3 regions of the Microbacterium sp. 2MCAF23 genome follow, and region 1 is predicted to be linked to each of the others. Evidence: riboswitches for the same ligand, from Rfam matches in the RefSeq annotation. Region 1 holds a riboswitch; each other region holds the start of a gene.
What was found. A riboswitch is a leader RNA that binds a small molecule or an ion and turns the genes downstream of it on or off. The one in region 1 is predicted to bind thiamine pyrophosphate.

Region 1 (9,968 bases):
CTCGTCGTGCGAGATCGCGATCACCGCGGTGCCCGCGTCGCGCACCTCGGCGATGATGGCGACCAGCTCCGCCCAGGTGCGGGCGTCCTGCCCGAACGTGGGCTCGTCGAGCACCAGCACGCGAGGCCGGGTCGCGAGGGCCGCCGCGACCGTCAGCCGGCGCTTCTCACCGCCGGAGAGCGTGTACGGGTTCGCCGCCGCGAGCGCGTCGAGGCGGAGCCTTCCCAGCAGCTCGGTCACGCGGGCCTCGATCTCGGCATCGGGCAGGCGCAGCGCGCGGGGCCCGATCGAGAGCTCGTCGCGCACCGTGCTCGCCAGCAGCTGATGCTCGGGGCTCTGCAGCACGGTGCCGATGCGCGTGAGCAGTTCCCGCGACGACCACGAGAACGGATCCGTCCCCGAGGCGTCCGCGTGCAGGGCCGCAGTGGCGCGCACCCGTCCGCGCTGGGGCGGGATGAGACCGGCGAGGGTGAGCCCGAGCGTGGACTTGCCTGCGCCGTTCGGACCCGTGATCCCGAGCACCTCGCCGGCGCGGACCACGAGGTCGAACGGTCCGGCGACCGGGATCCCCTTCGCGCGGCCGACCACGAGACTGTCGGCGCGGAGCAGTTCCTCGCCGCCGTCGCCGCCCGCGCCGCGCTCGCCGGCCGCGCGACCCGGACCACGGCATGGCGGTCCGGAGACGGGTCCGGTGGGCGCCTCCGGTGACGGCGACGGCGCGCGGACCAGCGCTCTGGCCCGCGCCGCGACGTCGATGCCCGGCACCCACACGCCCATCGCGGCGAGCTCGTCGGCACGCTCCTCCAGCACTGCGCGCGGGTCGCCGTCGGCGATCACGACCGTCGTGTCGTCTGTCGCGCCGAGCACGATCACGCGATCGACGAGGTCGATCCACACGTCGATGCGATGCTCGATCACCACCAGGGTCGCCCCGGTGGCGTCCAGCGCCGAGCCGACCGCGCGACGCACCTCGGCGACGCCGGCGGGATCCAGGTTCGCCGTCGGCTCATCGAGCAGGATCGCCCCCGGACGCATCGCGAGCACGCCGGCGAGCGCGAGCCGCTGCTTCTGCCCGCCGGACAGCGCCGAGGTCGGCCGATCGAGGGGCAGGTCCAGCCCGACGGCGGCGAGGGCTGCGTCCACACGCGGCCAGATCTCCGCCCGCGGAACTCCGAGGTTCTCGCACCCGAAGGCGACGTCGTCGCCCACGCGAGCCAGGATCGTCTGCGTGTCCGGATCCTGAAGCACCATTCCCACCCTGCCGCGGGCGCGGTCCGCCGGGACCCCGTCGACGAGCAGCGCTCCCTCGGCCTCGCCCTCGTCGGCGCCGCCGAGCACTCCGCCGAGGCCCTGCAGGAGGGTCGACTTGCCCGATCCGGAAGCGCCGAGCAGCAGCACGCGCTCCCCCGGCTCGATCTGGACGGAGGCGTGACGGATCGCCCAGCGACGCCGGGTGGCGTAGCGCCAGCCCCAGCCGTGCGCTTCGAGCCGCGCGGGCGTTCCTGGCCGTGCCGCGCTCACACCCGCGCAGCCGCGGAACGCCCGGAGGCGAAGCGGCTGAGGGCGCCCGTCGCGGCGAGGCCCCGCGTGATGAGCCACCCGCCGAGGCCCGCGACGATCAGGCCCGACACCGTGGCGGAGATCAGCGCGACCGTGATGAACAGGGTCCCGGATCCGGGGTACCACAGGATCAGGTCGTTGATGCCGCAGGCGAGACCGGCGGCGGCTCCCGCGAGCAGCGCGACGGGCAGCCGCCACGAGGCGTACAGGAAGATCAGGAACACGAGTTCGGCGCCGAGGCCCTGCACGAGCCCCGACACGATCGTCAGCGGGCCCCACTGGTTGCCGACGAGCGACTCGATCACCGCGGCGACGAGCTCGGTGTACAGCGCCGCACCGGGCTTGCGGATGATGAGACCGCCGAGCACTCCGGCGAGCAGCCACGGACCTGCGAGCAGCTCCTGCAGGCCGGGAAGCAGCGGGGTGAGCAGGGCGCTCGGCCCCACGTGGACGATGTCCCAGAGCAGGAAGACGCCGGCGCATGCGACGGCGATCACGCTGGCGACGACGATGTCGACGACGCGCCAGCGCCAGAGTCCCGGACGGCCGAGGCCCCGGCTCTGCGTGCTGTCTGCGTTCGTCTCGGACGCGCGGACGGATGTGTGCATCATGGAAACTCCTCCCTGCGCCGGCATGATCCGGATCAGGTTCGACGGTCGAAGCGCGATTCGCTCCCTCTCAGCCCGGCTCGCCGGACTCCCGTGGTGATCCGCCCATTCTAGCGCCGTGAGGAAGCGGCGGCGACCGCCTCGTCGTGGTGCGACGCAGCCCATCCCCTGCGCTGTCGCCGGATGCCCTCGGTTCGCGCGGAGGGTCATCCTTCGGCGGACCCGAGCGGGCGGATCGCCCTGACCGCGTCGTGATCGCCCCGGCCTCCCGGACCGCCCGAACGCGCAGGATACCCGCCGTTGACAGGGGCGCCCGATACGGTAGGGGGGTGAACAATGACGACGGTCCGGGGGCCGCCCAGGTCGATCCGGAGATCGTCGACGCTGACGCACTCGATGCAGAGGGCACCGAAACGGAGATCGACGAGACCGCGGTCGAGCCGGCTGGACTGTTCTCGACGACGCCGGAGCGGAGCGGATCCGCGTCGCTGTTCCCCGCGCAGGACGTCCCTCCCGACGCACCGCTGTTCCCCGCACCCGAGTCGACCCCCTCCGCATCGCTGTTCGGAGGAGCGACGGATGCGGTTCCCTCTGGGTCGGCCTCGACCTCTGAGTCGGCGGTCGCCGAGAAGGATCCGGCCATCGAGATCGCGCCGCCCGCCCTGTCGGCACCGACCGCACCGTCAGCACCGGCCGTAACGTCGGCACCGGCCGTAACGTCAGCGCCGGCCGTAACGTCGGAGTCGGCGCCGCCCGCGCTGCCGGAGGATCCGATCGTCGAGCCGACGCCCCTCGTCCCTGCCGTCAGCGCAGGTCGGACCGCCGTTACCGAACCAGCCTCCGTGCCGCAGACAGCCGCAGGCACCGATGCCGACCGGACCCCCGTCGCCCCCGTGCGACCGCTGCCCTCCGCAGGGCTCGTCCGCGGCCCCGACCGTACCCCGACCGCCGCTCTCACCTGGGTGGACGTGGCCCGGGTGGGCGCCGGTACGGCCGCCGCGACGGCTCCCTCCCGGTCATTGCTCGACGACGCCCCGCACCGAACCCTCGTCCGGCCCGGCGTGCTGCTGCCGTTCGTCGGAGTGCTCGCCGTGATCGTGGCGTATGGCGCCACGACCGCGCTCTGGCCGCTGAACGCCGTGCAGCCCGTCGCCTCCGCGGTCGAGTTCCAGCCGGCCGCCGCCCCTGCGGCGGCTGCGGCCTGGCCTGCCACGGGCAGCGCCGCCGTGGGCGTCGAGGGCATCGGCACGATCGCCTCGGCCGAGCAGCAGGTGCCGATGGCCAGCATCACGAAGCTGGTGACCGTGCTCGTCTCGCTCGACAAGCTTCCACTCAAGCCCGGCGAGCAGGGTCCTTCGTTCGCATTCACCCAGGCCGACAGCGACGACTACCTGAGCTACCTGAGGCAGGATCAGTCCGCGCTCGACGTGCCTGTGGACGGATCCCTCACCCAGTACCAGCTCTACGAGGGGATCCTGCTCGGCTCCGCGAACAACTACGCCGACCGGCTCGCCCGCGAGGTCTGGGGTACGGAGGAGAACTACGCCGCCGCCGCCAACCAATGGCTGCGCCAGCACGACCTCGGCGACATCACGGTCGTCACGCCCTCCGGTTTCGACTTCGGCAACGTCGCAACCCCGCGCGCGCTCATTCAGCTCGGCCAGATCGCCGAGAAGAACCCGGTGATCGCCGGGATCGTGAAGCAGAAGAGCGTCGAGCTGCCCGGCGCGGGCGTCGTGAAGAACACCAACGGCCTCATCGACGACGCCGGCATCGTCGGCATCAAGACCGGCACGATCGGCGATGGGGACGACACTCGCTACAACCTGCTCTCGGCAAAGGACGTCTCCGACAGCGACACCATCGTGCGAATCTACGTCGCCGCCCTCGGGCAGGACAGCGATCAGGGCCGGGTCGATGCCTCACGAGCCCTGTACGCCGGCATCGAGGCGGCGCTGAAGGACCAGCCGCAGACCGTCGGCAAGGGTGCGACGCTGGGCACCGTCGACACGGCGTGGGGCGAGACCACCCAGGTCGTCGCGGCCGAAGACGGCCGGGTCGTGCTGTGGAACGGCGCCTCGGCCACCGCGACCACCAAGTTCTCGCTCGGTGACCAGTGGAAGGCCGGAGAGAAGGCGGGAACGCTCAGCCTGAAGGGTCCCCTGGATTCCGCCTCGGTGCCGTTGGAACTGCGCACCGCCCTGCACGGCCCCAGCCTCTGGTGGCGCCTCACCCATCCCCTCGAGCTGCTCGGACTCACGCAGTAGGGATCCCGGATCCGACCGGCAACGGTCGTCGGGCGAGTATGACCCTGTCGCAGCCGGTCGGTCCGGGTCGCGTTGGATCCGCTCAGGTCGCACTGGATCCGCTCAGGTCGCACTTTCTGCTCTGAAACCGGCCTTGGCAGAGCAGAAAGTGCGACCTGAACACACGGGGGCACGGCCCCGCCGCTGCGACGGCTGAGACTGCGGCCGCGCCCCGCCGCGACCCCGAATCCGCCCTCGACTGCGACTTCGACTTCAACTTCGACTGCGACTTCGGCAGCACCCGTCCCTGCCGCTGACCCCGGCCCCGACGCCAACCCCGGTGCACGGCGCACAATGTACGGCGCAATCCGGCAACGCGAAAGCGCCGCCGCCCTGCGAACAGGACGACGGCGCTCTCATCGAGGGGGACGGTTCAGACCCGGTCGTCGCCGAACTCGATCGACGGGCCGTCCGGCCGCTCGGCCGATTCGATGACCCGCTCGGCCACCGTGACAGGAGCGGTCCCCGCCCCGGCGACGACGGCCCCGCCGGCCTCGGCCCCTTCGACAAGCTCAGGGACCGACGCGACGGATCCGTCCGTCGGCACCGTGACGGTTCCGGTGACGAGAGCCTGGTCGGCATCGGTGTCGCTCGCGGCCTGCTCGAACTGCGACTGGTACAGCCGCCAGTACGCGCCCTCGGCCGCGATGAGCTCCTCGTGCGTGCCCTTCTCCACGATGTCGCCGTGCTCCATCACCAGGATGAGGTCGGCGTCGCGGATCGTGGACAGACGGTGCGCGATCACGAACGACGTGCGCCCATGCCGCAGCGCCGCCATCGCGTGCTGCAGCAGCAGCTCGGTGCGGGTGTCGACGGCCGACGTGGCCTCGTCCAGGATGAGGATCGACGGCTGTGCGACGAACGCGCGCGCGATCGTGATCAGCTGACGCTCACCGGCCGAGACGTTCGAGGCGTCCTCGTCGAGCTTCGTCTCGTAGCCCTCGGGGAGGGCGTGCACGAAGCGGTCGACGTAGGTCGCCTTGGCGGCGTCGATGACCTCTTCGTCGGTCGCGGTCGAGCGTCCGTAGCGGATGTTCTCCCGGATCGTGCCCGCGAACAGCCACGGATCCTGCAGCACCATGCCGGTGCGGGAGCGCAGGTCGGAACGCTCCATCTGGGCGATGTCCTGCCCGTCGAGCAGGATCCGACCGCCGCTGAGCTCGTAGAACCGCATGATGAGGTTCACCAGTGTGGTCTTGCCCGCGCCGGTCGGGCCGACGATCGCGACCGTCTGACCCGGCTCCACCTGGAACGACAGATCCGTGATGAGCGGGCGGTCCTCGGTGTACGAGAACGCGACGTGCTCGAACTCGATGACGCCCTTGCCGTCGGTGACGGTCGGTGCGTCCTCGGTGTCGGGATCCTGCTCCTCCGCATCCAGCAGCTCGAAGACGCGCTCAGCCGAGGCCGTGCCGGACTGCACGACCGCCGCCATGCCGCCCAGCTCGCTGAGCGGCTGGGTGAACTGCTGCGAGTACTGGATGAACGCCTGCACGTCGCCGAGCCGCAGCTGACCGCTGGCGACCATGAGGCCGCCGAGCACGGCGAGGCCGACGTAGGTCAGGCTGCCGATGAAGGTCATGGCCGGCATCATCAGCCCGGACAGGAACTGGGCCTTGAACGCGGCCTGGTAGAGCTCCTCGTTCTCGACCTGGAACTTGTCCAGCGCGTCCTTCTCGCGGCCGAACACCTTGACCAGCGCGTGACCGGAGAAGGCCTCCTCGACGCGCGCGTTCAGGCGGCCGACCTTCTTCCACTGGATCCCGAACGCCTTCTGCGAACGCGGTCCGATGACGCCGAAGATCACGGCCATGAGCGGCAGCGCCACGAGGGCGACGAGGGCCAGCTGCCAGGAGATCGAGAACATCATGATCAGGACGCCGACCACGGTGAGCACCGACGTGAGCGCGCCGGACAGCGATTGCTGCATGGTCTGCGTGATGTTGTCGATGTCGTTCGTGACGCGGGAGATCAGCTCTCCGCGCTGCACCTTGTCGAAGTACGACAGCGGCAGGCGGTTGATCTTCGCCTCGACATCCTCACGCAGGCGCCACATCGTGCGCACCATGATGACGTTGATGACGTACCCCTGGATCCAGCTCAGCAGAGCGGATCCGACGTAGATCGCGAGCACCGCGGTGATCACCCAGCGCAACTGCTCGAAGTCGATCCCGTCGCCGACCTTGAACGGCCCGAACGCGGCCACCATGTCCGCGAACTGGTTCTGCTTCGCGGCGCGCAGCTGCTCGACCACCTGCGCCTGGGACATGCCCTCCGGGAAGCCGGGGAAGCCGTTCTGCGGTTTGGCGAGCTGCAGAGAGGTGAAGCCCTCGTAGATGATGTTGGTCGCGTTGCCGAGCACCTTCGGTGCGGCCACGGCGAGCACGACGCCGAGCGCTCCGAAGATCGAGACCAGCACGAACCATACGGCGCTGGGCTTGAGCAGCCCGATCATCCGCTTGAAGCTCGGGCCGAACTGGTTCGCCTTGCCCGGGGCGGGCCCGTCGAACATCCCGCCGCCCTGCTGGCGCGCCTTCTCGGCCTGCTCGGCCTCCAGCTTCTCGGCGTCGGTCATCTCGACGGTCGCCGTCGATCCGCCGGCGTACTTCGCCCGGCGTTGCGCCATGCGCTCGGCGCGTGCGGCCTTCTTGTCCACGCCCTCGGTCCCTGAGCTTGTCGAAGGGCTCATGCGTCCACCCCCAGCTGCGACTCGACGATCTCTCTATAGGTGTCGCTCGTCTCGAGCAGTTGCTCGTGCGTGCCCGCGGCCACCATCGTCCCGCCCTCCAGCACGACGATGCGGTCGGCATCGGTGATGGTCGAGACGCGCTGCGCGACCACGATCTTGGTCACGTGCGGCAGCTCGCGCCACAGCGCCTGGCGCAGCCGGGCGTCGGTGGTCAGGTCGAGCGCCGAGAACGAGTCGTCGAAGACGAGGATCTCGGGCTGGTGGACAATCGCGCGAGCGATCGCGAGCCGCTGGCGCTGACCGCCGGACACGTTCGTTCCGCCCTGGGCGATGGTCGAGTCCAGCCCGTCGGGCATCTCCGAGACGAAGTCCTTCGCCTGCGCGATCTCGAGCGCGGCCCACAGTTCCTCGTCGGTCGCCTCCTCACGCCCGTAGCGCAGGTTGGACGCGATCGTCCCGCTGAACAGGAACGGGCGCTGCGGCACGAGTCCGATGCTCTTCCACAACGCGTCGACATCGGCCTTGCGCACGTCGGTGCCGCCGACGACGACGGCGCCCCCCGTGACGTCGAACAGTCGAGGGATCAGCGAGATCAGCGTGGTCTTGCCCGCGCCGGTGGATCCGACGATCGCGACGGTCTCACCGGGCTCCGCCGCGAAGCTGATCCCGTGCAGCACCGGCGACTCGGCGCCCGGGTACGTGAAGGAGACGTCGTCGAAGGCAACGGATCCCGGCACCGGGAACGACGTCACGCCGTTCTCCGGTCGCGTCATGCTCTGCTCGGCGTCGAGCACCTCGCCGACGCGCTCTGCGGACACCGCGGCGCGCGGGATCATCATCGCCATGAAGCTGGACATGATGATGCCGAACATGATCTGGCCGACGTACTGCATGAAGGCGAACAACGTGCCGACCTCGACCGTGCCGTTGTTCACCTCGACGCCGCCGAACCAGATCACGCCCACGATCGTCACGTTCATGATCAGCATGAACAGCGGGAAGAGCAGCACGAACAGCGAGCCGACGTTGCGGCCGACGACCATGATGTCGGTGTTGGCGCCGCGGAAGCGCTCCTCCTCGATGCGCTCGCGCACGAACGCGCGCACGACGCGCACGCCGGTGAGCTGCTCACGCATGATCCGGTTGACGTTGTCGAGCTTGCCCTGGTAGCTGCGGAACAGCGGGACCATGCGGCCGATGATGATGCCGGCCACGATCAGCAGGGCGGGCACGGAGATGGCGATGACCCAGCTCAGCTGGAGGCTGGTCTGCAGGGCGTAGATGATGCCGCCGATCGCGAGCAACGGCGCGGTCACGAACATCGTCGAGCCCATCATCGCCAGCATCTGCACCTGCTGCACGTCGTTCGTGTTGCGGGTGATCAGCGATCCGGCGCCGAACTGCGAGACCTCGCGCTCGGAGAAGCCGCTGACGCGGGCGAACACGTCGGCGCGGAGGTCGCGACCCATGCTCATCGCCGCGCGCGCGGCGAAGTAGGTCGCGATCACGGAGGCGATGATCTGCCCGAGCGAGACGGCGAGCATGAACCCGCCGTGCGACCAGATGTAGGCGGTGTCGGCGTTGGCGACGCCCTTGTCGATGATGTCGGCGTTGAGGCGCGGCAGGGACAGCGAGGCATACGCACTCGCGAACTGGAACACCAGCACACCGAGCAGCAGCCACTTGTAGCGCTTGAGATAGCGGAAGAGGATCTTTCCGAGCACGGGCGGACTTTCCTTGTGGGAGCGGACTTCCCCAGGGGAAGCGGAATGAGTCGAGAAACGACCACGAAACACCCTGCCACGCGGCACGGACATTCACATCCCCCTTGAGGAGGATCGACTCAGATCTTCGCTGAGGGCGAAACGAATCCCTGCTCGCGTGGAGATTTCCGGATCCGGTTAAGAAACCCGGGCGCCCGGAGAAGCGCGCGTCAGCTCCAGAGCGGGACCGGGGGAACGTAGCCCCGCGCCTCGGCACCGGCATCGGGGGCGAGGTCGGTGAGGGTCTGCGGATCCCAGTGCGGATTGCGGTCCTTGTCGACCAGCTGAGCGCGGATCCCCTCGACGAGGTCGGGGTGGTGGTGCACGAACCACAGCACCCGTCGGTACTCCCCCGCCAGCGCGTCGCGCACGGAGTCCATCACGCGGGCCTCGCGCACGGCGTCCAGCGTCACGACGAGCGCGGTCGGCGCGAGGGACTCGAGCAGGTCTGCGGTGTCGGCGGGGGTGGGGCCTTCGCCCGGGACGGCCGCGTCGCCCTGCCCGGCATCCGCGAGCGCCCGGAGGCGCGCGATGATCTCCGGCACCGTGTCGGCGGAGAACGCCTCGTCGATCCACGCCTGCTGCGCGGACAGCGGTGACGGATCCGGCGTCTCGTCGAACAGCATCACGATCTCGCTCGGCCCGGTCGGATCCGCCCGGTGTGCGAGCGCGTCGCGCAGCGCGTCCAGCCGCTCGGACGGGACCCAGAAGTCGGCGAACCCCGCGTAGAGCGCATCGGAGCCGTTCATCGTCCCCGCCGTGAGGGCCAGGAACTCGCCGAGCCGGCCAGGGGCGCGGCCGAGCAGCCAGGTGCCGCCGACGTCGGGCGTGAACCCGATCTTCACCTCGGGCATCGCGAGCTGCGAGCGCTCGGTGACCACGCGGATCGCCGCATGCCCTGCGACGCCGATGCCGCCGCCCATCGTGATGCCGTCGGCGATCGCGACGACGGGCTTCGGGTATTCGGCGATCGCGGCGTTCATCGCGTACTCCTCGCGGAAGAACTCCACCGTGTCCGCGCTGCGTCCCGCGGTGATCTGGC
Region 2 (9,968 bases), on a different contig from region 1:
AGCGTCTGCGCCTTGATCGCGGCTTCCTCGGGCGCGGTGTCCTGAAGGTCGCTCATGAGGAGTACGCGCTGTTCTCGTGCACGTAGTCGTGCGTGAGGTCGTTGGTGCGGATCGTCGCCGCGGCCTCGCCGACCTTGAGATCGATCAGCACGTGCGTCGCGCGCGGGGCCAGATCGACCTCCTCGCGCGGACGGTCGGGACCGCCGGCGGTGCACACCCGCACCCCGTTCATCCAGACGTCCACGTCGTAGGGATCGAATGCGGCCCGGGTGGTGCCGATCGCGGCCAGCACGCGCCCCCAGTTCGGGTCGTTGCCGAAGATCGCCGCCTTGAACAGGTTGTTGCGCGCGACCGCGCGACCCACCTCGACCGCGTCCTGCTCGCTCGCGGCATGCACGACCTCGATCGAGATCGCGTGACTGGCGCCCTCGGCGTCGTCCTGCAGCTTGCGGGCCAGCTCGTCCGAGACCTCGGTGAGCGCGGCCGCGAAGTCGTCCAGGTCGGGCCGGATCCCGCTCGCGCCGTTGGCGAGCAGCGTCACCTGGTCATTCGTGGACATGCACCCGTCGGAGTCGAGCCGGTCGAAGGTGGCGCCGGTCGCGCGACGCAGAAGGGCGTGAGCCTCGGCCGCATCGAGCTCCGCATCGGTCGTGAGCACCACGAGCATCGTCGCGAGACCCGGAGCGAGCATGCCCGCGCCCTTCGCCATGCCGCCGATGGTCCAGCCGTCTCGGCTCACCGCGACCGTCTTGGCGACGGTGTCGGTGGTCATGATCGCCTCGGCGGCGGCCTGTCCGCCGTCGGCGCTCAGCTGCGCGACGCCGGCCTCGACGCCCGCGAGCACCTTGCCGCGGAAGACCTCGTCCCCGGTGCCGATCAGCCCGGTGGAGCAGACCACCACGTCGCCGGCGCTCACCCCCAGCAGCTCTGCGGCGCGCTCCGCCGTGAGATGGCTGGTCTGGAACCCGAACGGGCCCGTGAAGCAGTTCGCACCACCGGAGTTCAGCACGACGGCCTCGACGATGCCGTCCTTCACCACCTCCTGCGACCAGATGATCGGGTTCGCCTTGGCGCGGTTGCTGGTGAACACCGCGGCGCCGACCTTTCGCGGGCCGCGGTTCACGACGAGGGCCACATCGGGCTTTCCGGTGGACTTGAGACCCGCGACGACGCCGGCCGCCTCGAATCCCTGGGGTGCGGTCACGCTCATGGGGCGACTCCGTTGATGCTGAGCGCCGTGGTCTCGGCGAGACCGAGCGCGATGTTCATGGACTGGATGGCGGCTCCCGCCGTGCCCTTGACGAGGTTGTCGACGGCGGTGACGACGACGACGCGGTTCGCGGCGCGATCGATCGCGAGGCCGATGAGCGCCGTGTTGGCGCCGAGCACGTCGGCGGTGCGAGGGACGGATCCCTCCGGCAGCAGCTGCACGAAGACCTCGTCGCCATAGGCGCTCTGCCAGGCCTCGCGGATCTGCGCGTCGGTGGCGCCTGGGACGATCGGGGCCGTCGAGGTCGCGAGGATCCCGCGGGCCATCGGCACGATGACCGGGGTGAACGAGATCCGGATCCCCTCGGGCGCCACGCCCGACGCGGCGGCGAGAGCCTGACGGATCTCGGGGATGTGCCGGTGCGTGCCGCCGACGGCGTACGGATTGGCGGATCCGAGGATCTCACTGCCCAGCAGATGGGTCTTGAGACTCTTGCCGGCACCGGATGGGCCGACGGCGAGCACGGTCACGATGTCGGACGGGTCGATCACGCCCGCCGCGACGCCGGGGGCGAGGCTCAGGCTCACCGTGGACGCGTTGCAGCCGGGGGCCGCGATGCGGCTGGCGCCGCGGAGGTGCTCGCGCTGCTTGACGCCGTTCACCGGCAACTCGGGGACGCCGTAGGCCCACGGCTCGTGGAAGTCCCCGCCGTAGAACGCGTCCCACGCGGCCTCGGAGGTGAGTCTGTGGTCGGCTCCCGCATCGATCACGAGCGGGACCTCGCCGAGGGCGTCGGTGTACTGACCGGACTGGCCGTGCGGCAGGGCGAGGAACACGATGTCGTGGCCGGCGAGGATCTCCGGCGTCGTGTCCTGCAGGGTGAGGTGCGCGAGCGAGCGCAGATGCGGCTGATGCTCGGAGAGCTTCTGTCCGGCGTTCGAGTGCGCCGTGACGGTGCGGATCTCGACGTCGGGATGGTTCGCGAGCAGGCGAAGGATCTCGCCGCCCGCATAACCGGATGCGCCGGAGACGGCGACGGAATACGTCATGCTTCCACCTTAACGGTCGGGTCTGCCGGCGACGCCCAAGAAGACGGCGCGGGACAGGAGTGCGATGCGGGGCCGGAGGCGGCGACGCCGGCACTCGACCGCGAACGACGCGGGAGCGCGGGGTCGCCTAGAGTCGGCGGTCGCCCGAACGGCGTCGACGCACCACGACCGCACCCGTGAGGGTGGTCGTGTGCGGAGCCGGAAGCATGCGGCGACGATAGCGCGGGGTGGCGCTCTCCTCCAAATCGAGGGCGCCTTCGTGCGTCATCGAGCCCGGTCGCGGGTGGCGGCGACACCCGGCCGCCGCCACCCGTCGCGCTGCGCTCGCTCAGAGAGCGGCCGCGGCGAAGAAGGCCCGCTCGTGCTCGCTCGAGCGCACGAAAGCGACCCGCATCCGCTCGCGCGTGGCCGCATCCGCGGCGGCCGCGCGCGCGGTGACGAACCGGATCGCCCTCGCCGTCGCGTCGGCGAACCCCGGATCCGCGTACTCGTCGAGCCAGTCCTTGAAGGGGTGCTCGGCGAAGGGGCGCGACGGGTCGCTGCTGGCAGCGGCGTGCAGTCTGGCGCCCACGTCGGAGTACAGCCAGAAGCAGGGCAGCAGGGCCGCGATCAGCACGCCGTAGTCGGCATCGAACGCGGCACCGCGGAGGTGGTCGAGATAGGCGACGGTCGCCGGGGCGGGCTCGGCCCGGAACGTGTCGACCCCCACCCCGTCGGGAGAGATCCTGCTCGCGTGCAGCTCAAGCTCCACGATCACCGCCTGCTCTGCCGAGTGCGCCCAGAACGCCTGCTCCTCAGGAGTCGGCGCAAGGCGGGCCGCCTCGGCCAGGGTGCGCGCGTACTCGCGCAGGTACAACGCGTCCTGCGCCAGATACCAGCGGAACGCGGCCGCCGAGAGGGATCCGTCCACCATCCGGCGCAGGAACGGCAGCTCGTCGATCGCGTCCCGGATGGGCGCGATCGCCTCCCACCAGTCCGAGGCGACGGTCTCCGCCTCAGGGACGGCGGCCAGTCCCCCGCGCCGCCACAGCCCGGCGAAGTGGCTGATCGGACCGTGACCGGATCCGACCTGCAGCCCGGCGCCGGCGGCGATCGATTCGCGCAGCCACGACCGCACCTCGGCCACCGCATCGCGCCAGTCGAGATCGGCAGCCCGGCGGGTCGCGAGCCCGGCGGAGAGCGAGCATCCTGTGCCGTGGGTGCTCGCGGTGCGAATGCGGGAGCCGGGATACTCGCGTACCGGCCCCGAGGGACCGACGAGCGCGTCGGGCGCCTCGTCGCCGCCGAGATGCCCGCCCTTCACGAGCACCAGCGCACCGGTCGCCGCCGCGAGCCGCTGCGCCTGGCCGAGGGCGCCCGTCCAGCTCGTCGCCGCAGGCTCCCGTACGAGGACGGCCAGTTCGGGGAGGTTCGGAGTGAGGAGGTCGGCCAGCGGCAGCAGCGCGCGCAGGGCCTGCTCCGCTTCGGTGTCCAGCAGCCGGTCCCCGCTGGTGGCGACCATGACCGGATCCAGCACGACCGTGGGCGGGCGGTGCGCTCGCAGCCACGATTCGACCTCCGCGATGACCGCGGCCTCTGCGAGCATTCCGATCTTCACGGCGTCGACCCGCACGTCGTCGCCGATCGCGTCGAGCTGGGCGCGCAGGAATGCGGCGGGCGGGACGTGCACGGCCCGGACGCCGCGGGTGTTCTGCGCGGTCAGAGCGGTGATCGCGGCCATGCCGTAACCGCCGTTCGCGGCGATCGCCTTGAGATCCGCCTGGATTCCCGCGCCCCCGGAGGGGTCGCTGCCGGCGATCGAGAGCACCCGCGGCACGCCGCCCGCACCCCAGGCCCGCAGCAGCGTGCGCGCCGCGTCCCGAGGATCCGGGGCCGCGCACAATGCGGACACCACGGCGACGCCGGCCGCGCCCGCCGCACGCAGGGCGGCCACATCCTCACGGCTGATGCCGCCGATCGCGACGCACGGCAACGAGCTGGCCGCGGCGAACGCGGCGAATCCGGCCACGCCCAGCTCCGGCGGGTGGTTGCGCTTGGTGGTCGTGGGGTGGATCACTCCCACACCCAGGTAGTCGACGGTGCCGGCCGGCAGCACCGTCGCGGCTTCGAGGTGCGCCGGCTGGTTCGCCGTGAGGCCGACGATCGCATCGGGGCCGAGCACCGAACGGGCGACGAGGGGCGACACGTCCGACTGGCCGATGTGGATGCCGTCCACGCGCGCGCCGCGGCGCCGCGCCTTCACGACGGCGTCGAGCCGATCATCGACGACGAGCAGCGCCCGCCCCGCGATGACCTCGGAGAGCTCGACGAGCTGCTCCACGATCGCGGCGTCATCGGCGTCCTTGTCGCGCAGCTGCACGATCCGGACACCGCCCGCCACGGCGGCGTCGACCACGGCGGGCACTCCGCGTGCACCGCTCAGCACGGGGTCCGTGACGAGGTAGAGCGCAAGGTCTTCCGCCGTCAGCCTTCGCCGCGAGGTCGCCTCGCGGGTGCCGGCGTGGCGCGGCGCGGTGGCGACGTCTGCGAGCGTCATGCCGTGGCCTCCGCCGTCTCGATCGCCACGGCCTCGACGCGTGCGCGCGCCGTGAGGGACTCCGGCCGGATCGCCGCGAGCGCGTCGAGCAGGGCGACGGCGAAGGATCCGGGACCGTCGGATCGGGAGGCGGCGTCCTCGGCGGCCAGCGTGTAGACGAGGGTGGCCGCGGAGGCGGCGACCAGAGGGCTGTCGCCGGTCTGCCGCGCAGCCCCGAGGAAGGCGGCCATCACCGCACCCAGCGCGCAGCCGCCCCCTGTGACACGGGTGAGCAGGGCATCACCGTTCGCGATCCGGATCTCGTGCTCGGCGTCGACGAGGAGGTCGACGGGGCCCGATACGGCCACCGCTCCCCCAGTGCTCCGGGCCAGTTCGCGGGCTGCGCCACCCGCCGCCTCGGTGCCGTCCAGTGCATCCACGCCGCGTCCGCCCAGGCTGCGGCCGGCGAGGGCGAGGATCTCCGACGCGTTGCCGCGGATGAGGGTGGGACGCAGCGCGAGCAGGTCCTGCGCCAGCGCGGTGCGCACCGGCAGCACGCCGACCGCGACCGGATCCAGCACCCACGGCGTCCCCGCCGTGCGCGCACCGCCGACGGCCTCGAGGCTCGCCGAGCGCTGCTCGGGCGTGGGCGTGCCGAGGTTGACCAGGAGCCCGGACGAGATCGCGGCGAACATGCCGGCTTCGCCCGTGATGTCCACCATCGCGGGAGCCGCGCCGAGCGCGAGCAGCACGTTCGCCGTGAAGCCGGTCACGACCGAATTCGTGATGCACTGCACGAGCGGGGGCTCCGCCCGCAGCTGCGTGAGAAGGTCCGCGGCGGATTCCACCGTGGACTCGGACGACAATTCCAGACGCGCGTTCATCGCGACATCCCTTCGCTAGTACGACCTAGATCAGGTTCGACGGGTGTGATCTCAGCCGCGGATGCGGCACCCCGTGTCACTGCGGGCCAGTCTAGCCAGGCGCCTTCGCCTCGCACGCCTCGCGCGCGGCGAAGGCGCGGTCAGTCCAGCGGGGACCGCTCTGCGGACCGCTGTCCGTTCACGACCCCGGCCCACGCTGCGGCGGCCGCCCAGAAGACGATCAGCAGCCCGGTCAGGACGAACCCGAGCGCGTTCAGATCGAGCTCGCCCACGGCGCGCGCGAAGCCACTCGGGTGCGGCAGGCTCCGCAGCGCCACCCCCGCGAGCTCGGCGACGCCGATCACGAGCGCCACGACGATCGACACGCCCGTCACCAGCAGGTCGTAGCGCCGCATCGCCCGCTCGCGTCCGGTCGAGCCCCACGAGTATGCGCGCCGCGACATCGCCCCCTGAGCGGAGTCCAGCAGCGACATGCCCGCGGCGAACAGCACCGGGAGGATCAGGATCATCCACCACGGCACGGCACGGGACGCTGCGGAGCCCGCCAGGGCCAGCAGACCGATCTCCGTCGCCGTGTCGAAGCCCAGGCCGAACAGCAGGCCCACGACGTACATCCGCGACGGTCGGTCGATCACCGCGTTGAGCCGGCCCATCAGCGCCCATGCGGGACCGCCGTGCCGATGATCGCCGGGCCGGCGACGGCGGCGCAGGGCGAGGATGTTCGCCCCCGCGATGACGAGCAGGAAGACGCCCGACACGACCGGACCGATGACGCCCGTCCAGACCTGCAGCGGCGAGTCCGGATCCGAGATTCCCGCGGCGAGCGCGCCGACACCGAACGCCAGCAGCACGCAGAGGACCGAGACGACGCTCGCGTGACCGAGGGAGAACCACAGACCCACGCCTCGCGCCGGACGCCCGCGCCCGAGGAGCTGCCGCGTCGTGTTGTCGATCGCAGCGATGTGGTCGGCGTCGAACGCATGCCGGAGTCCGAGCAGATACGCGGTGACCCCCAGCCCGATGCCGAGCGGAGATCCCGCGGACAGCAGCAGCGCACCCCATCCGAGAACGTGCAGCGCACCGACGACGTACGCGGCCGGGCTAGGCCTCATGGATCAGCTCCTCCCGCAGCGCGCCCCACCTGGTCGCGAGATCGCCGAGATGGGCAGCGTCGACGACCGATCGCACCACCAGCCCACCGCGCTCGGGGCGCAGCACAGCGATCCCGCTCGTGCGCCAGGGGGGATCCTGCTCCGCGGGCTCGCGCCCGATCAGGACCACGCTGTCGAGCACGCGATCGGAGCCGAGGACCCCGGGGATCGGAGACCGCCCATCCACGTCCAGGTGTTCGATCAGCGCGGGCGTGCCCTGCACGGTGACCCCGGTGCGCGCCCGGATCGCGCCCCCGCGCTCCCCGACACGGCCCAGGATGAGCGTCTCGCGCAGCAGCAGCGCCGCACCGTCGCCGAGTTCCGCGTCCGTGCGACGGTCGACGTCGGCGCCGTCGGCGATGACGAAGGGCTGGCCGTGCCACGTGCAGATCCCGCGGTCGCCGATCTCGATGCGCGCCGTCCACGAGGCGCGTCTGCCCTCACCGTCATAGGCGACGGTGCCGCCGATGTCCTCCAGCTCGAGCGTGCAGTCCGCGCCGACCGAGATGCGCAGGTCGACGGCATCGCCCCCGAGCAGGAGCGCTCCCGCGGCGACGAGCCCGACGCGGGCGTAGCGCGGCCGGCGTTCCAGGATGCGTGCGGCGATCGCGCCGGAGCGCAGCACGACGCGGGCACGATCGGCACCGGCTGCGACCTGGACGACCGTGGTCGATGCGGTGACGGCGTCCGTCACCGGGATTCCGCGTGCGCGTGCACGTGCACCGCACCGTCATCGTGGCTGTGCACGTATCCGCCGGCCTCGCTGTCGTCGGCGTGGAAATGCGGCGCCATCGGGCCCGGATCCTGGGGCTCATGCGCGCCGGAGCGGTACGCGGCGAGCATATCCAGGACCCAGCCCTTGAGCCGCGCCACGGAGTCCGGGTCGGTGCGCGAGAGCGCGAGCACCTCTCTGCCATCCCGGGCGTCCGACGCGTCATGCACCATCTGCGCCACGTCGACGCCGACATACGGGGCGAGGTCGGTCTTGTTCACCACGAGCAGGTCGGCGCGGGCGATCCCCGGGCCGCCCTTGCGCGCGACATCCCCGCCCCCGGCGACGTCGAGCACGAAGATCTGCGCATCCACGAGCGCCGGCGAGAAGGTCGCCGTCAGGTTGTCACCGCCGGACTCGATGATCACGACATCCAGCGGCGCGAAGTCGCGCTCGATGTCCTCGACGGCGAGCAGGTTCGCCGTCACGTCGTCGCGGATCGCAGTGTGCGGGCAGGCGCCGGTCTCCACCGCGCGGATCCGGTCCGGATCCAGCACGCCGGCGGAGCGGAGGAAGCGCGCATCCTCGTCGGTGTAGATGTCGTTCGTGATCACGCCGAGCGCGATCTCGTCCGCGAGAGCGCGGCACGCCGTTGCGATGAGGGTGGACTTGCCCACCCCGACGGGGCCGGCGATGCCGAGGCGGAGGGCACGGGGAACGAGGGAATCAGGCACGGAACAACCTCCGGTTCGTGAGGGCGTGGGCTTCCGCCCAGCCCTCGGAGTGAGGGGCACTGCCGGCGGGGATGCCGGCGGGATCGGTCAGTTCGGCGACGGCGTCGACGAACTCCTCGACTGCGGTGCACGCAGCGAGGACCCAGCCGACGGGCACCGCGGGGTCGGTTGGGGCGAGCTTGAGCAGAGCCGCTGCGGCGGTCTGCGCGTCCTCGTAGACGAAGACCCGGACCAGGTCACGCGGATCCATGTCGGTCACCGCGGCGATCGCGCCGACGACCACCGGCCTCGGCGGGGCTGTCAGCTCGACGCATGCCCGCACGGCCTCGGCATCGGGCCAGAGCCGTGCAGCCAGGCGCAGAACACCTCGTCCGAGGAGCCGGGACGCCTCACGCTGCGCCGCGCTGGGGGTGCGCGCCGCCCAGTGATCGACGATCTCGTCGAGCCCCGGATCAGACGAGGCGTCACGCAGCCGGTGCCGTGCGACGACCGCCGTCCCGGCTTCCAGGAGGCTCGTGGTCCGCGCCCGCCCGACGAGGTACGCCGGTACCTCCTCCGCGGACATGCCCGCGAGAAGTGCGGGCTCGAGACCGGCCGAATGCGCGTGCCCGCCCGACGGCAGCCGGCCGTCGGCGAGCAGCATCGCGACGGTGAGCGACGCGGGGCGCGTCGACAGGAGTGCCGGAGCGGTCATGATCAGAACATCGCGTACAGCTGGGCGAGCGGAAGCCGATCCACAGGGGCGGGTACCACGGACTCGCCGTCGATCGAGATCGCGAACGTGTCGGGACGGATGTCGATCCGCGGGAGGGCGTCGTTGTTCTTCAGATCCGCCTTCGTGACCGCCCGGGTGCTCCGCACAGCGGCGAGCCGGCGGCGCAGGCCCAGACGCTCCTGGAGACCGTCGGCGAGCGCGGCGGGCGAGACGAACGTCACGGACAGATCGGCGCCGATCGCGTCCAGGAAGGCGGGGCGCATCAGGACCGGCTGCGGCGTCGGGATGGACGCGTTCGGATCCCCCAGCGCGCCCCAGACCAGGCCGCCGCCCTTGATGACGACCTCGGGGCGCACGCCGAAGAAGCGCGGATCCCACAGCACGAGATCGGCGAGCTTGCCGACCTCGACGGATCCGACCTCGTGATCGATCCCGTGCCCGATGGCCGGGTTGATCGTGTACTTGGCGACGTATCGCCGGGCCCGCTCGTTGTCGGCGGGCAGGCTCTCGCTCAGCCGCCCGCGACGGTGCTTCATGACGTGCGCGACCTGCCAGGTGCGGGTGATGACCTCGCCGATCCGCCCCATCGCCTGGGCGTCGGAGGACGTGACCGAGAGCGCCCCCATATCGTGCAGGATGTCCTCGGCGGCGATCGTCGTGGCCCGGATCCGGGATTCCGCAAACGCCAGATCCTCCGGCACGGCCGGATTGAGATGGTGGCACACCATGAGCATGTCGAGGTGCTCGGCCACGGTGTTCACGGTGTGCGGCAGCGTCGGGTTGGTCGATCCGGGCAGCACGTTGGGCAGCGACGCGATCGCGAGGATGTCCGGAGCATGACCGCCGCCGGCGCCCTCGACGTGAAACGCATGGATGCCGCGCCCGCCGATGGCGTCGATGGTGGACTGCACATAGCCCGTCTCGTTGAGCGAGTCGGAGTGCAGCGCGACCTGCAGGCCCCACTCCTCGGCGGCCGTCAGCGCCGCGTCGATCGCGGC
Region 3 (9,968 bases), on a different contig from region 1:
TGCACGACACCGCCATGACCGGCGGTGACGGCCCGCGGATGCACCACGTGTGCTTCGCGACGCACGAGAAGCACAACATCCTCGCGATCTGCGACAAGCTCGGGGCGCTGCGCCGCTCCGACGCGATCGAGCGCGGTCCCGGCCGTCACGGCGTGTCGAACGCGTTCTACCTGTACCTGCGCGACCCCGACGGCCACCGCGTCGAGGTCTACACGCAGGACTACTACACGGGCGACCCGGACAACCCGGTCATCACATGGGACGTGCACGACAACCAGCGCCGCGACTGGTGGGGCAATCCCGTCGTGCCGTCCTGGTACACCGACGCATCGCTCGTGCTCGACCTGGACGGCAACCCGCAGCCGGTCGTCGCCCGCACCGACTCCAGCGAGATGGCCGTCACGATCGGCGCCGACGGGTTCAGCTACACCCGTCCCGCCGACGAGGAGGCCATGCCGGAGTGGAAGCAGGGCGAATACAAGCTCGGCCATCAGCTATGAGCCTGCCCGAATCCACCATCGCCGCGCTCGCTGCAGAGCTCGCCGAGGCCGACCGCACGCACGGCGTGATCCCGCGCATCACGGCACGCCATCCCGAGGCGACCGTCGAGGACTCGTATGCGATCCAGGGCGTCTGGCGCGACGCGCAGGTGGCCGCGGGTCGCAGGCTCGTGGGGCGCAAGATCGGCCTCACCTCGAAGGCCATGCAGCAGGCCACCGGCATCACGGAGCCCGACTACGGCGTCATGTTCGACGACACCGTGTACCCGTCCGGATCCGAGATCCCCGTCGATCACTTCTCGAATGTGCGCATCGAGGTCGAGCTGGCCTTCGTGCTCAAGGAGCCGCTGTCCGGCCCCGACTGCACACTCGAGGACGCCCTCGCCGCGATCGACTACGCCGTGCCCGCGCTCGAGGTGCTGAACTCGCACATCGAGCTCGAAGGACGCACGATCGTCGACACGATCAGCGACAACGCCGCCTACGGCGCCATGGTGCTCGGAACCGTGCACAAGCGCCCCGACGAGATCGACCTGCGCTGGGTGCCCGGCGTGCTCTCGCGCAACGGCGAGATCGAGGAGACCGGCGTCGCCGCCGGAGTCCTGGGCCACCCCGCCACCGGCGTCGCCTGGCTGGCGAACAAGTTCCACCAGCACGGCGCGCGTCTGGAGGCAGGAGAGGTCATCCTGGCAGGATCGTTCACGCGCCCGATGTGGGTGGCGCGCGGCGACGAGGTGCTGTGCGATTACGGACCGATGGGAACGATCGAATGCCGCTTCGTCTGAATCCGACCTTCCGCGAAGTCCTCGCCTCCTCGGACCGCGCACTGATCGGCATGTGGGCGTGCACCGGCAGTCCTCTCGTCACCGAGATCGCCGCCGGATCCGGACTGGACTGGCTGCTGATCGACGGAGAGCACTCGGCCAACACGCTCGACTCGCTCCAGACGCAGCTGCAGGCTGCTGCCGCCTACCCGATCACGCCTCTCGTGCGCGTGCCGTGGAACGACCCGGTGATCATCAAGCAGGTGCTCGACCTGGGCGCGCAGAACATCATCGTCCCCATGGTCTCCTCCGCCGATGAGGCCCGCGCCGCGGTCGCGGCCACCAGGTATCCGCCCGCGGGCGTCCGCGGCGTCGGATCCGCCCTGGCCCGCAGCGCCCGCTGGAACCGCGTGGCGGGCTACCTCGGCGACGCAGCGCAACACGTGTCCCTGACCGTGCAGATCGAGACCACGGCGGGTGTGGACGCGGCCGCCGAGATCGCCGCCGTCGACGGCGTGGACGCCGTGTTCGTCGGCCCCTCGGATCTGGCCGCGTCGATGGGGCTGCTCGGACAGCAGACGCACCCCGACGTGGTCGCCGCGGTCGAGCACGTGTTCCGTGCGGTGGCCGCAGCCGGAAAGCCGGTCGGGGTGAACGCGTTCGACCCGGTCGCCGCCGATGCATACATCGCCGCGGGTGCCGCGTTCGTCGCCGTCGGGGCGGACGTGGCTCTGCTCGCCCGCGCCTCCGAGGCCCTCGCGACCCGCTTCCTCCCGGCCGCGGAGGCGGGCCCCGCCGCCAGCTACTGACCCGATCCGTTTCAAAGCGCGCAAATGGCTCCATCCGAGCCCGATGTGGAACCATTTGCGCGCTTTGAAACGGGAAGGGGAACCTGCCAGGCTGGGGCCCGCTCAGGGCGCCGCGGACTGAGCGGGCCACGGCTCCTCCCCCGGTCCGGCCGTCTGCACGCCCCAGGCCGCCATGCCGCCGGCGAGGTTGCGCAGCGGGGTGTCCTCTGGGGCGGTCGCTCGCAGCGCATCGATCGCACGGGCCGAGCGGATCCCGGACTGACAGGTGACGACGATGTCGCGTCCGTCCGCGGCGGCCTCGCCCAGCCCCGCGGCGAGCGCAGGCCAGCCGTCGGCGAGGATACGGTCGAGCGGCACGTGCACGGATCCCGGGATCGACGCCGCCGCCCGCTCCGTGGACGTGCGCACGTCGACCACGACGAGACCGCCCGCCCCGGCGCGCAGGCGCACGGCCACCTCGCCCGCGGAGATGTCATGGAGGCGATCCTCCGGCAGCGCCGCCGCCGCGCGACACGCATCGGCGACCGCCTCGAGCCCGGTCGCTCGCGGGCGGTCCGGATCCGCCGCGAAACGCAGCTCGTCCCATCTCGCGGTGAGCGCGTCGTACCGGGCGAGCCGTCCGACGAGCGGCTCGCCGATCCCGCAGACGAGCTTGAGGGCCTCCACGGCCATCGCCGATCCGACCACGCCGCAGAGCGCACCGAACACGCCTCCGGTCGCGCAGTCGAGGGACTCGTCATCGGGAAGCTCGGGGAACAGATCCCGGAGCATCGGCCCGCGACCGGGCCAGAACACGCTCATCTGGCCGGCGAAGCGCAGGATCCCGGCCCACACCACGGGGGTGCCGGTGAGCTCCGCCGCGTCGTTGCAGAGGTACCGGGTGGCGAAGTTGTCGCTGCCGTCGAGCACGAGATCGTGCGCCGCGAAGAGCGCGAGCACATTGTCCGGACCGAGCCGTTCGACCCGTGCGACCACCTGCACCACGGCGTCCCGAGCCGCCACGGCTTCCCGCACCGATTCGGCCTTGGGACGACCGACATCGCTCTCGGTGTGCAGCACCTGCCGCTGCAGGTTCGTGCGCTCCACCCGGTCGTCGTCGACCACGGTGATCCGGCCGATGCCGGCCGCGGCGAGGTACTGGATCGCGGGGGCGCCCAATCCGCCGGCGCCGATCACCAGCACGCGGGCGGCGGCGATGCGGCGCTGCCCTTCCACGCCGACCCCCGGGAGGGCGAGGTGCCGGGCGAACCGCGCGGCCCGCGCCGGAGGCAATTCGGGGCCTGGCTCCACCAGGGGTGGCAGCGCAGCCGGCCCAACCGCATCAGCCGACCCGACCACATCGTCCGCGACGGCGGCGCCGACGGCGGCCGGCGTCACAGGTCCGCCTCCGACGGGCGGCGTGCGATGAGCCCCTCGGCGCCGGACGAGGCGAGGGCGAGCGGTCGCTTCGGGATCCGCCCCGCCGCGCGCGCCAGCCGCCCCGCCTCGACGGCGGCGCGCATCGCCCTCGCCATCGCCACGGGGTCGTGCGCGCGGGTGACGGCGCTCGCGAGCAGCACCGCGTCCACGCCGAGCTCCATGGCCAACGCGGCGTCCGACGCGGTGCCGACCCCGGCGTCGAGCACGATCGGCACCCCCGCGCGGTCCACGATCGTCGCGATGTTGTGCGGGTTCAGGATGCCCAGACCGCTGCCGATCGGCGACCCGGCGGGCATCACCGCGGCGACGCCCACGTCCTCCAGACGGCGAGCCAGTGCGGGGTCGTCGTTCGTGTAGGCGAACACGCGGAAACCATCGGCGGTGAGCTCCTCCGCGGCCCGGAACAGCGCCACCGGATCCGGCAGCAGCGTCTCCTTGTCGGCGATCACCTCGAGCTTGACCCAATCGGTCTCGAGCGCGTCGCGGGCCAGCTGCGCGGTCAGCACGGCGTCGCGGGCGGTGTAGCAGCCGGCGGTGTTCGGCAGGGCGCGCACGCCCAGCCGCTCCAGCAGCGCGAACACGGAGTCGCGTCCCTCCAGGGAGAACCGGCGGATCGCGACGGTGGTGATCTCGGTGCCCGAGGCCAGGAGCGCCTGCTCCAGCAGTGCGAGGCTGGTCGCGCCTCCCGTCCCCATGATGAGACGGGAGGAGAACCGCTCCCCCGCGACGAGGAACGGATCCGTCTCCGCGGGCAGGTCCGCAGCGAGGTCGGGACGCGCGCGGGTGGTGTCGATCGCGGTCATGACGGTCAGCCGCCCTGCACCGCGGTGACGACCTCGACCTCGTCGCCATCGGCGAGAGTGCGCACGGACCAGCCGGTGCGAGGCACGACGGAGCCGGCGATCGCCGCGGCGACGCCGAGGCGTCCGCCGTCGGCGCGCGTGCCGTCGGCGCGGAGCTCGCGCCCGGTGACCTGCGCCACCAGGTCGAGCAGAGACGATCCGGCCGCGACGGCACGCGGGGCGCCGTTCAGCCGGATCGTGGGGGCAATGGAGGTGTCGGTCATCATCGGCCTTTCTTCGGAGGATGCGCGATACGCGGGAGGGGACCTGCAGAGGCACCGGCGAGGCGCGGGGCGTCGAGTGCACGGCGAGGTCCGGGCGCACGACGGACGAGGTGTTCAGGCGACGCTGAGAGCAGAGGCGACGGTGGCATCCGCCACGCCGGTGCCGCCGAAGCGGAACGGATCCAGCGCCGCCGAGAAGGCCGGGGCGACATCTCGCCCTTCGACCAGGTCCGAACCGAGCTCAGCGGCCAACGGCGTCAGCAGCACGCCATGCCGGTCGAACCCGGTGGCGACGACCAGCCCTGGCGCCACACGGCCGAGCAGCGGCACGGCGTCGGGGCTGCCGGGGCGAGCCCGGGCGAGCACCTCGACGACCTCGCACTCCGCGATGCCGGGCAGGATCCGCTCCGCGTCGCGCAGCAGCGCGAGCACTCCACCGGCCTGCACGCCCTCGACGCCGCCCTCGCGCACGGTGGCGCCGAGCACGAGCTCGCCGTCCTCGCGCGGCACGAGGTACACGGCGGAGCCCCGGACCAGTCCGCGGACCGTGTGCGTGAGCAGCGGGCGGATCGCATCCGGCACCCGCAGGCGCAGGATGTCACCCCATACGGGCCGCAGCGGCAGCCGCGGCACTCCGTCGATCAGCGTCGCACCCAGGCCGGCGGCCACGAGCACCTCGTCGGCAACCGCGCGTTCGCCGGATGCCGACCGGATCCCGGTCGCACGTCCGGAGCCGGGCTCGCGTTCGACGGCGGCCACCGCGTCCAGGCGCACCCGCGAGCCGAGCTCGGCGAGCAGCGCGGCAGTGACCAGGCGCGGGTCGACCTGATGATCCTCGGAGACGAGCAGTCCCCCGGACACGGCGGGGGCGAACGCGGGCTCGAGCTCCCGCGCCTCCGATCCGGTGATCCTCCGCACGGCGCCTCCGCGCAGCGTGGCGAGTTCGGCGAGCGTCGCCCGGTCAGCGGCGTCGACGCCGACCGCCAGTGTGGCGGTGCGGCGGTGGCCTGTGCCGAGCCCGGTGCGCTCCTCGAGGGCGGCGACGAAGGCCGGGTACCGCGCCGCCGCCTCTGCCAGCAGCGGATGCAGGGCGTCCTGACCCCAGGCGAGCTCGGTGGTCGGAGCGAGCATCCCGGCGGCGGCGCGGCTCGCCCCCGCCGCCGGGGCAGGGTCGAACACGGTCACCTCGTGCCCGCGTCGAAGCAGTTCGGAAGCGCTGGCGAGGCCGATGATCCCGGCGCCGACGACGATGATGCGCATGGCTGTGCCCTTTCCTACGACGGTATGACCCGTATCAGGTTCAGCGGTCGGCATGTGGCCCTCTCAGCCCCTCTGGGCTCCCGCGGACCCCTCCACCCTAGGGGGTCGTGACGACGGTGATGCACCGATGCCGCCTCCGTGACGGCGCGACTGGCGCATTCATAGGCCTGCGCGGCAGGATGAGGGCATGACGTTCCCCGCCCTCGCGCCCCTCGCCGACCGCGCCGCGCTGTTCGCCGCCCTCCGCCAGGACCAGCTGGTCACCGCGACCGCCGCCCTGGGCGAGCACCGCTGGGACGTCGACCTTGCAGCGGGCACCCTCACCTTCACGTCGGAGACCGATCCGAGCCGCCAGCTCGTCGCGCGGGCATCGCTCGTCGCCACGATCGCCCCGGGACCCCGTTCGCTGATGTGGGCCTGGGCGCACCCGCAGGGCGGATCCGATCCGTCCGTCGCCGGCCTCCGCGACTACGGCACGACCTATTCGATCGATGCGCTGTCCAATCCGGAGCTGCCGTTCCCGGCCGAGATCGACGCGGACCTGGACGGCTGGATCGCCGGCGTCGCGCATCAGGTCGGCGCGATCGCCGAGGAGATCACCGGACGCTCGCCGTACTACTCCGCCCCGGTCGGCAGCGGCACGCGCGCCGTGTTCCTGCTGGACGCAGCCCTTCCGCCGCTCACGGTCGCCGACGCCGTCGTCGCCCTGCCTCGGATCCTGTCCGAGCTGACGCTCTCCGACGCGCGCTCCTCCGTGTGGGATCTGGCCCGGCTCGCCGGCTGGAACATGCAGTGGGCCGATGAGGCGTATTCGGCCGCGGTCGTCAGCGATGCGAGCGGCAGCGCCACGTTCCGCTTCGACGAGTACGCCCGGATCGCGAGCATCGAGTCGCAGCTCGGGCAGGCCCCACAGGCCTGATCCGGAAGCTGCGAAGCACCCGGAGATGCGCTCGGCCTCGCGCGTCGCGGTGGCCCTCGCCGTCACCGTCGCCGCGCTGCTGCTGTCCGCCGGCCCGGCCTGGGCGCATGTGACAACGGTCGCGTACGCCGACCTCACCGCGACCGGCCCGAGCGATGTCCGGGTCGAGTTCGACCTCCAGCACGAGCTGCTCAGCGCGTCCGCCGCCAAGGCGCAGGACGACCCTGCGCTCTTCGCCACTGCCATCGAGCACCCTCGGCCGGGCGCGGAGAACCAGGTGCTCGCCGACCACGCCGCCGCCATCCTCGCGTACACCACGAAACGATTCACCGTTGCGGTCGACGGCGGCTCGGTCTGTGCACCGCATCCTGACGGCCCCGCGGTGTTCCACACCAGGGACGCGACCGATTACGCCCGTTTCGGGATCCGCTATGCGTGCGCGGCCGGCCACGGCGGCGCGTTGGTCGTGCACAGCACGCTGTTCCCCGACGCCGAGGGCATGGTCAGGGACACCAAGACGATCGTGACGTACGCGATCGACGGCCGCAGCGGCAGCGCCGCCCTCGACGCCGCGCACCCGCAGTTCTCGACGGCGCAGCCCTGGACCGCGCGCTTCGCCGAGTTCTTCCTGCTCGGCGCCGAGCACCTGCTGACCGGGATCGACCACATCCTGTTCCTCATCGCGCTCATCATCAGCTCGCGCCGGCTGCGCGACGTGGTCCTCGCCGCGACCTGCTTCACCCTCGCGCACTCGATCACGTTGCTGCTCGCCGCGCTCGGGCTCGTGCACATCGGTGCGAATCTGGTCGAGCCCGCCATCGCGCTGTCGATCGCCGCCGTCGCGGGCTGGCATCTCTGGGAGGAGCGGCTCCGACGCGCGGCGCGACGACGAGGCGAGCCGGCGCCGCCGCCGTCCCGCTCGGCCTCGCTCGTGCGACTCGGGATCGTGTTCGGTTTCGGCCTCGTGCACGGGCTCGGCTTCGCGACCGCGCTGAAGATCGACGAGCCGTGGTCCTGGACGCTGCTGTGGTCGCTGCTCGTGTTCAACCTGGGCATCGAGGCGGTGCAGCTGGCCGTCATCCTCGTGGTCTTCCCGCCGCTCCTGCTGCTGCGCCGCCGCATGCCCCGCACGGCGACCGTGCTGGGCATCGTCGTCACCGCCGTGGTGCTCCTGTTCGGCCTGCTCTGGTTCGCGATGCGGGTCCTCGGCCTGCCGGGAACCCCCTGAGCCCACCCCTGCCCATCCGACCCGCGCAGCGGCCCGGACCGGATTCCGTGACAGTCTGGACGCATGAGGAATCTGATCGTGCGGTTCGCGTCGCTCTACGTCTTCAACGTGGTCGTGCTGCTCGTCATCGGGGGGCTGACACCCGCCCGAGTCGGCCTGCATGCGCTCTGGGCATCGGTGATCCTGACCCTGGCGGCGCTCTTCCTCAAGCCGCTGCTGCAGAGGGTCGCATCGTCGATGTCTGCCGGCGGCACCAAGATCGTGCAGTACCTGGCCGTGTTCGTGGTCGAGTTCGTCATCTGGCTGCTCACCGTCTGGCTGAGCGGCGTGCGCGCAGGCAACGTCTGGGGCTGGATCCTGCCGCCGCTGATCCTTCTGGTCGGCTGGGTGGTCTACGACCAGGTCGACGATGCGCTGACACGCAAGACCGGCGAGCTGTATGACGCCGCCGGGGCGAAGATCGCCGGATCCCGCTCCGCATCCGCGTCCGAGACGGCATCGGCTCCCTCCGCCGCGTCCTCCCCGGCGACCGCGGCGGCACGCGAGGAGCTCGAGGACGGCCTCACGCCCGAGCAACGCCGCATGTTCGACGAGCTCGGCTGAGCCCGCGACCCGCAGACGGAACGGGCGGATCCGGCCTGTCGTCGGATCCGCCCGTTCTTCGTCGGTGCGCGTGCGCCGGAGCGTTCAGCCCGCTGCGCTGGTGCGTTCAGCCCGCGGCGCGCTCCGCCGCCTCGACCACGTTCGTCATGAGCAGGGCGACCGTCATCGGGCCGACCCCGCCGGGGTTCGGCGAGATCCAGCCGGCCACCTCGGCGACCCCGGGCTCCACGTCTCCGTAGACCCTGTTCTTGCCGGTCTCCGGATCCGTCTCGCGCGTCACGCCCACGTCGAGCACCGCGGCGCCCGGCTTGACGTCTTCCGCCCGGATGAGGTGCTTGACTCCGGCGCCCGCGACGATGACGTCCGCCTCGCGCAGGTACGGCGACATGTCCGGCGTACCCGTGTGCACCTGGGTGACGGTGGCGTTGATGTCGCGGCGCGTGAGCAGCAGGCCCATCGGACGCCCGATCGTGACGCCACGGCCGACGACCACCACGTGCTTGCCCTTGAGGTCGTAGTCGTTGCGCAGCAGCAGCTCGATCACGCCGCGCGGCGTGCACGGCAGCGGCGTGCGGATGGGCGCGTTCACGTTGAGCACCAGCCGGCCGAGGTTCGTCGGGTGCAGCCCGTCGGCGTCCTTGGCCGGGTCGATCCGCTCGAGGATCGCGTCGGTGTCGAGGTGCTTCGGCAGGGGCAGCTGCACGATGTAGCCGTGGCAGGACGGATCCGCGTTGAGCTCATCGATGACGGCCTCGACCTCGGCCTGCGTGGCGTCGGCGGGCAGCTCGCGTTGGATCGAGTTCATCCCGATCGCCTCGGACTGCTTGTGCTTCATCCCCACGTACAGCTGCGAGGCCGGGTCGGCCCCGACCAGCACCGTGCCGATGCCGGGAACGATGCCCCGCTCCGCGAGCGCGGCGACCCGCTCGGCGAGCTCCGCCTTGATCTCGGCCGAGGCCGCCTTGCCGTCGAGGATCCGAGCCGTCACTGCACGAGGTCCGGGTAGAGCGGGAAGGCGCCGGCGAGCGCGTCCACGCGGGCGCGCAGCGACTCGACGTCGGCGCCGGGCTGCAGCGCGAGCGCGATCACGTCGGCGACCTCGGTGAACTCGGCGTCGCCGAAGCCGCGGGTCGCGAGCGCGGGCGTACCGATGCGCAGGCCCGAAGTGACCATCGGCGGACGCGGGTCGTTCGGGACGGCGTTGCGGTTCACCGTGATGTGGATGTCGTGCAGCAGATCCTCGGCCTGCTTGCCGTCGATCTCGGCGTCGCGCAGGTCGACCAGCACCAGGTGCACGTCAGTTCCACCGGAGCGGACAGCGATGCCCGCGTCCTTCACGTCCTGCTGCGAGAGGCGGTCGGCGATGATCGCCGCGCCCCGCAGCACGCGCTCCTGGCGCT

Region 2: linked by a shared signal. The riboswitch ahead of thiM (hydroxyethylthiazole kinase) and the one ahead of AB4078_RS16600 (ECF transporter S component) in region 1 are both predicted to bind thiamine pyrophosphate.
Region 3: linked by a shared signal. The riboswitch ahead of thiO (glycine oxidase ThiO) and the one ahead of AB4078_RS16600 (ECF transporter S component) in region 1 are both predicted to bind thiamine pyrophosphate.

The regions. Positions count from the first base shown of each region.
Region 1 covers NZ_JBFRGY010000015.1:260,078-270,045, reverse strand. The annotation lists gene AB4078_RS16605 (ABC transporter ATP-binding protein) at 1-1,521, opposite strand, end outside; gene AB4078_RS16600 (ECF transporter S component) at 1,518-2,168, opposite strand; TPP riboswitch at 2,164-2,273, opposite strand; gene AB4078_RS16595 (D-alanyl-D-alanine carboxypeptidase) at 2,498-4,435, shown strand; gene AB4078_RS16590 (ABC transporter ATP-binding protein) at 4,848-7,049, opposite strand; gene AB4078_RS16585 (ABC transporter ATP-binding protein) at 7,160-8,887, opposite strand; gene AB4078_RS16580 (enoyl-CoA hydratase/isomerase family protein) at 9,097-9,968, opposite strand, start outside.
Region 2 covers NZ_JBFRGY010000004.1:5,015-14,982, forward strand. The annotation lists gene argB (acetylglutamate kinase) at 1-56, opposite strand, end outside; gene argJ (bifunctional glutamate N-acetyltransferase/amino-acid acetyltransferase ArgJ) at 53-1,210, opposite strand; gene argC (N-acetyl-gamma-glutamyl-phosphate reductase) at 1,207-2,259, opposite strand; gene AB4078_RS04695 (bifunctional hydroxymethylpyrimidine kinase/phosphomethylpyrimidine kinase) at 2,588-4,795, opposite strand; gene thiM (hydroxyethylthiazole kinase) at 4,792-5,658, opposite strand; TPP riboswitch at 5,649-5,742, opposite strand; gene AB4078_RS04705 (HoxN/HupN/NixA family nickel/cobalt transporter) at 5,799-6,770, opposite strand; gene AB4078_RS04710 (urease accessory protein UreD) at 6,760-7,503, opposite strand; gene ureG (urease accessory protein UreG) at 7,500-8,255, opposite strand; gene AB4078_RS04720 (urease accessory protein UreF) at 8,248-8,949, opposite strand; gene AB4078_RS04725 (urease subunit alpha) at 8,952-9,968, opposite strand, start outside.
Region 3 covers NZ_JBFRGY010000019.1:17,367-27,334, reverse strand. The annotation lists gene hpaD (3,4-dihydroxyphenylacetate 2,3-dioxygenase) at 1-500, shown strand, start outside; gene AB4078_RS18175 (2-keto-4-pentenoate hydratase) at 497-1,285, shown strand; gene AB4078_RS18170 (HpcH/HpaI aldolase family protein) at 1,270-2,073, shown strand; gene AB4078_RS18165 (ThiF family adenylyltransferase) at 2,176-3,450, opposite strand; gene AB4078_RS18160 (thiazole synthase) at 3,447-4,187, opposite strand; gene thiS (sulfur carrier protein ThiS) at 4,301-4,561, opposite strand; gene thiO (glycine oxidase ThiO) at 4,673-5,818, opposite strand; TPP riboswitch at 5,812-5,912, opposite strand; gene AB4078_RS18145 (DUF6882 domain-containing protein) at 6,006-6,737, shown strand; gene AB4078_RS18140 (HupE/UreJ family protein) at 6,763-7,965, shown strand; gene AB4078_RS18135 (hypothetical protein) at 8,029-8,568, shown strand; gene AB4078_RS18130 (bifunctional methylenetetrahydrofolate dehydrogenase/methenyltetrahydrofolate cyclohydrolase) at 8,675-9,556, opposite strand; gene glyA (serine hydroxymethyltransferase) at 9,553-9,968, opposite strand, start outside.